Regions from separate parts of the Dorea sp. 210702-DFI.3.125 genome, predicted to be linked through region 1. Evidence: riboswitches for the same ligand, from Rfam matches in the RefSeq annotation. Region 1 holds a riboswitch; the other holds the start of a gene.

Region 1 (3,219 bases):
TGGATTACATTGATTGAAATTGTATTAAGTGTTGTCCTGGCAGAGCTTTCTTATCGTTTTATTGAAACACCGATCCGACATGGTATTATTGGGGAATATTTGAATATTTTAAGAAGCAGACCGAAATCCAGGCAGGAGAAGAAGCGCCAGGTACAGGTGGCAAGAAGAAGTTTAAAGGTAATGGCAGGCACATTTGTACTGACCGTGTCACTGATACTTTGCATGGTATTTGTGCCGAAGAAAAATGCATTGGATACATTACAAAAACGTGAGACAAAGGCAAAAGAGACCGGTAAGATGACGGAAGAACAACTTGCAAAGCAGAAAGCGAATGGTTCAGAGAGTGATGATACCATCTGTACGGCTGATCTGACGGATGATGAGATTCTGGAAGGTTTAAATCTCCTGCTCATTGGGGATTCTATTGCAGTTGATGTGACAGATGATTTTTATGAAATGTTTCCAAACAGTGTCAGTGATACTAAAATCGGACGGATCACATCACTTGGTAAACAAGTTCTTGATTCCTACATTGATGAAAAGAAATGGGAAGGAGAAGGCGTCATATTTGCATCACTTTCGAACAGTCCGATCAATGGTGAACTTGAAGCTATTCGGGAGAAGATAGGAAAGGATATGCCATTGTTTCTGACAACAGTCCGGATTCCGCATGATACGTTCGAAGAGGAAAGCAACAGCAAAATAAAAAAATTCGTAGAAGAAAATGATCATACATATCTGATCGACTGGTATGCTGCAAGCGAGGGTCATGATGAGTATTTTGATGCAGATGATACACATTTGCTCTCGGCAGGTGCGAAAGCATATGCAAAATGTATCAAGGAGGCTGTACTGGATGCATACAAGAAGGAGAATATCGAAATTCCTAAGTCAAGATTAGTTAGTAGTACAGACACAAGTACGGACAGCAGTAATGATAGTAGTACAAATGCAAGTACAGAATAGTTTTTATTTACTGAGAAAAAAGCATGTAAAACGGGTGTAAAGGCTGTAAACATGGTGTCAGATATTTAACAATAATCACTGATAGAATTCTAACAAGTAAGAAAAATATTTAACGCTTGACTTTATTATCAGACAGCTGTATTCTGAGGTTAAGTTGAAGGAAGGACTTGTGAGATACCACTATCATGTGAGACGCGACACATGGAATGATAGACTGGAGCCGAAGGGGCAAGCAGAAACTCTCAGGCAAAAGGAACGGGTCTGGACAACACTCTGGAGAACAATGGAAGGGATTGTACCGAAGAAGTAACTTACCTGCCATACACGCGAAGACCGGTAAGTAATCTTTCAGGTGAAAGGACAGAGGCAGATAAAAAATAATTAGTCTTAAGATTGTTAAGAAATTATTTTTTACCTGCTTTTTTTGTACCCTTTTTTAAAAATTTTTGGGGAAATTTGGAGGATGATTAGAAAATGAACATGGTTGAACAGGTAACAGATTATGTGAAGAACTATGACGAAGAGGTTGGAAAAGCAATTGAGTTGGAGCTTGGACGCCAGAGAAGAAACCTGGAGCTGATCGCATCTGAGAACATTATCAGCCCGGCAGTGATGATGGCTATGGCAACTGTACCGGCAAATAAATACGCAGAAGGATATCCGGGCAAGAGATATTATGGGGGCTGCGAGAATGTAGATATTATTGAAAATCTGGCAATTGAGAGATTAAAAGAATTATTTGGCTGTGATCATGCATGTGTTCAGCCACATTCAGGAGCAAATGCAAACAATGCAGTATATCAGGCACTGATTAAACCGGGTGACACAGTAATGGGACTGAACCTGGCACACGGCGGACATCTGACACATGGATCACCGGTAAACCAATCCGGTATTTTATATAATTTTGTTCCTTACAACATCAATGATGACGGAGTACTGGATTACGATGAGATTCGAAAACTTGCACATGAATGTAAGCCGAAGATGATTGTTGCAGGAGCTTCCGCTTATCCAAGAGAGATCCGATTCGATATCTTTGCAGATATTGCAAAAGAAGTTGGCGCTTATCTCTTCGTAGATATGGCACATATCGCAGGACTGGTTGCAGCAGGACTTCACCAGAATCCGGTTCCATACGCAGATGTAGTTACAACGACAACGCACAAGACACTGAGAGGACCAAGAGGCGGAGTGATCATGTGTAAGGAAGAACATGCAAAAGCAATTAACAAAGCAATCTTCCCGGGAACTCAGGGTGGTCCGCTGATGCATATTATTGCAGCAAAAGCTGTCTGCTTCGGAGAGGCATTGAAACCAGAGTTCAAAGAGTATCAGAAGCAGGTAGTGAATAACGCGAAAGCACTTGCAGATGTATTGATTGCAGAAGGCTTCAATCTGGTAAGTGGTGGAACGGATAACCACTTGATGTTAGTAGATCTTCAGAACATGAACATTACCGGAAAAGAACTTCAGAACCGACTGGACGAGGTTTACATCACAGTCAATAAGAACTCAGTACCAAATGATCCGGCAAGCCCATTTGTAACAAGTGGAATCAGAATTGGTACACCGGCAGTTACAACAAGAGGACTGAAGGAAGAGGATATGAAGATAATCGCAAAACTGATCAAGATGACAGTGACAGACTTTGAGACAAAGGCAGATGAGATCAGAGATGAAGTTACAAAAATCTGCGAGAAATATCCATTATATGAATAAATTAATGTACCTATAATTAACGTCCCTATTAAAAACAAGAAGGAGGATATGATATGGAGTTAAAAACACCACTTTATGATGCGCATGTGAAAGCAGGCGGTAAGATCGTTCCATTTGCAGGATATCTTTTACCGGTACAGTATGGAACAGGTGTTATCACAGAGCATATGGCAGTTAGAGAAAAAGCAGGACTTTTCGATGTGTCTCATATGGGAGAGGTATTGTGCCAGGGAAAAGATGCACTTGCAAACCTGCAGAAGCTGTTGACAAATGATTTTACCAACATGGTAGATGGGCAGGCAAGATACAGCCCGATGTGTAACGAGAATGGTGGAACGGTAGATGACCTGATCGTATACAAACGTGGAGATAATGATTACTTTATCGTAGTAAATGCGGCGAACAAAGATAAAGATTATCAGTGGATGTTAGACCATCAATTCGGAGAGGTCACATTTACAGATGCATCTTCCCAGTATGGGCAGATTGCACTTCAGGGACCAAAAGCAATGGAGATCCTGAAGAAATTAA
Region 2 (3,219 bases), on a different contig from region 1:
TGAAAAAAAGATTTATTTCGGTTATACTAAAACTCGAGAAGCACGAATACATTATTACAAATGTCTTTCGAAAAGGAAAAAAGGGGGTCGTTTTATGGAGACATTAAATAACATTGTATTGACGATTCAGAATTACATGTCAAACTACGTACTGATTATTGCACTGTTAGGTGCGGGCCTTTGGTTCTCATTCAGACTTGGGTTTATCCAGGTAAGAGGATTTGGCGAAGGAATGAAAAGAACTTTTGGCGGTCTGTTCAGTAAGAAAGGAGAAGCCGGAGCGGATGGAATGTCATCATTCCAGGCGTTGGCAACAGCAATTGCAGCACAGGTAGGAACCGGTAATATTGCCGGAGCGGCAACAGCACTTGCAATTGGAGGACCTGGAGCAATCTTCTGGATGTGGATCGCAGCATTCCTTGGAATGGCAACTATCTATGCAGAAGCGATTATGGCACAGAAGTATAAGACGGTCGGAGCGGACGGACAGGTCACAGGAGGACCGGTTTACTACATAAGAGCAGCATTCAAGGGGACGTTTGGAAAAGTTCTTGCTGGAATTTTTGCAATACTGATTACACTTGCACTTGGATTTATGGGTAATGCAGTACAGTCTAACTCTATTGCGGCATCATTCCATACAGCGTTTGGTATTCCACAGTGGATTATGGGTCTTGTAGTAGCAGTAATCGCAATTTTCGTATTCATGGGTGGTATGAAACGAATTGCAAAAGTTACGGAGACAATTGTTCCGTTTATGGCAGCATTATATATTATCGGCTCATTAATCGTAATTATTTACAACTATAAAAATATTCCTTATGCATTTGCATCTATCTTTATCGGCGCATTTTCTCCGAGCTCTGTAGTCGGTGGAGCAGCCGGTGCAACTGTGAAGCTTGCACTTACAAAAGGTGTAGCAAGAGGATTGTTCTCTAACGAAGCTGGTATGGGATCCACACCACATGCGCATGCAGTAGCTAAAGTGGATCATCCGGTAGAACAGGGATTTGTAGCTATGACAGGTGTATTTATTGATACATTCGTTGTACTGAATCTGACAGCGCTTGTTATCCTGACAACGAAATCTATCCCGAGCGGAAAGACAGGAGCAGAACTTAGCCAGTATGCATTCTCTACATTATATGGAAAAGGCGGAGACATCTTCGTAGCCATCTGTATGTTCTTCTTCGCTTTTTCTACTATCATAGGATGGTATTTCTTTGGTCAGGCTAATATCAAATATTTGTTTGGACCGAAAGCAGTGAAAATCTATTCTGCAGCTGCAGCGGTTTGTGTGTTCCTTGGATCACTTGCAGAAGTTGATCTTGTATGGAATATGGCAGATTGTTTCAATTCTTTGATGGTAGTACCAAATATTCTTGCATTATTTGCGCTGAGTAAAGTAATCAGCCAGGTGCATGAAGATTACTTTAAAAACTTTAAAAAGAAAAATAATTCATAGATGGTGTCAATAAATAATTGAATAATTGATAGTAGAATCAGTAAACTCCAGTTGCAAATAAACTGGAGTTTACTGTGATAAAGCACTAAATTAAGGAGTGCTAATAAATAAAAGTAGAACATCTTATAATAAAAAGGCAAAATTGTTTGTGAACTAATAGAATATTGTGAAAAACTGAATATATTATTTATAGACAAAACAAATGCAATGGCAATTGTGACCAAAAAGGGACATTGCGAAATGTGCATAATGACTAAAAAAAGAAAGTTATGGCAAAAGGGTTGCAAATAAATTAACAATACGTTATTATAGATACAGGCAATGGGAGATATTCATTGTCTCTATAAAATAAAAGTGAATAGCGGGATGATCTTTCTTAAGAGAGAGTCTTTACTAAAGAAGACCGCCGAAGAGGCAAGCCAAGGTATGTTGGTGAACATATCAGGGGTGAAACTTTCAGGCAAAAGGACTGAGAAAGGGACTGCGTTCTGAATCTTGTGTTGAAGAGAAAGGCTATCTAAGAAGGACGGTCAAGACAAAAGACAGAAAGGCGATGCACACACAATATTGGTGTTGTATCGTCTTTTTTTAATCCTACCGGATAGCTGGGAAGAATGACACAATACTTATTTCATCTATGTAAGAAATCAAAAATGGAAGGCGGATAAAAAATGAAGAAAGATTACATTATAATAACGAACAATCCATTAGTTCCACAGATGCTTGATGAAGAGCATGAAGTGGATTATAGTGAGATTTCTTATGAGGATGTATTGGGGAAAGTTAGAGACAGAATACACGAAGGACATTTGCTTTTATCACATCCATTATCTGGAAGCGTGAAGCCGAATGAAACACCATATAAGTCGGTTATGATCTCACGTAAAGCCGGAAAACTGGATGAGAGGTCACTGTCAATTATAGAAGGAGCCATAAGATCCTGTGCAAAGTTTGAATTCAAGTCAGAAAAGTACAGAGAATTCATGCCAGAAACATTCAAAGACTTCCAGTTAATTGACTGGACCCTGTTACAAAGCGCTATTTCATCCGCAGATGTGTGGTAGGTCGAGTAGCGAGAGGTTGTTAAAGCATTTAGCTTACACAATAATATCAAAATTCTTGAAGGAGGGAACCATAAGTGAGAAGATTGGAAATGGGACACATTTACATTAAGGATATCCAGTTCGCAGCAGAGTCTAAGATCGAAGATGGAATTCTTTATGTAAACAAAGAAGCTGTAGAGGCTGTTGCTCTTGAGGATGAGCACATTAAGAGCGTATCATTTGATATTGCTAGACCAGGTGAGTCAGTGAGAATCACACCGGTTAAAGACGTTATCGAGCCACGTGTAAAGGTTGAAGGAAGAGGAGGAGTCTTCCCGGGAGTAATCAACAAAGTAGATACAGTTGGTGAAGGAAAAACTTATGCATTAAAAGGAATGGCTGTTGTTACAGCTGGTAAGATCGTTGGATTCCAGGAAGGTATCATCGATATGACAGGTGTTGGAGCACAGTATACACCATTCTCAAAAACATTAAATCTTGTTATGGTATGTGAGCCAGTTGATAACATCAAACAGCATGATTATGAGAAAGCTGTTCGTTTCGCTGGATTCAGAGTTGCTGTATATCTTGGGGAATTAGCACGTGATCTTACACCAGATGAGACAAAGGTTTATGAGACATACGGGGTTATGGAAGGAAAAGAAAAATTCCCAGATCTTCCGAGAGTTGCTTATGTACAGATGTTACAGA

The links. A riboswitch is a leader RNA that binds a small molecule or an ion and turns the genes downstream of it on or off. The one in region 1 is predicted to bind glycine.
Region 2: it holds a riboswitch for glycine, as region 1 does, so the genes downstream of both, LI164_RS13060 (GrdX family protein) here and glyA (serine hydroxymethyltransferase) in region 1, are expected to answer to the same signal.

What each region holds. Positions count from the first base shown of each region.
Region 1 covers NZ_JAJCNF010000003.1:1,494-4,712, forward strand. The annotation lists gene LI164_RS02105 (hypothetical protein) at 10-966, shown strand; glycine riboswitch at 1,230-1,340, shown strand; gene glyA (serine hydroxymethyltransferase) at 1,447-2,688, shown strand; gene gcvT (glycine cleavage system aminomethyltransferase GcvT) at 2,742-3,219, shown strand, end outside.
Region 2 covers NZ_JAJCNF010000031.1:27,239-30,457, forward strand. The annotation lists gene LI164_RS13055 (sodium:alanine symporter family protein) at 95-1,465, shown strand; glycine riboswitch at 1,833-1,947, shown strand; gene LI164_RS13060 (GrdX family protein) at 2,137-2,529, shown strand; gene LI164_RS13065 (glycine/sarcosine/betaine reductase component B subunit) at 2,619-3,219, shown strand, end outside.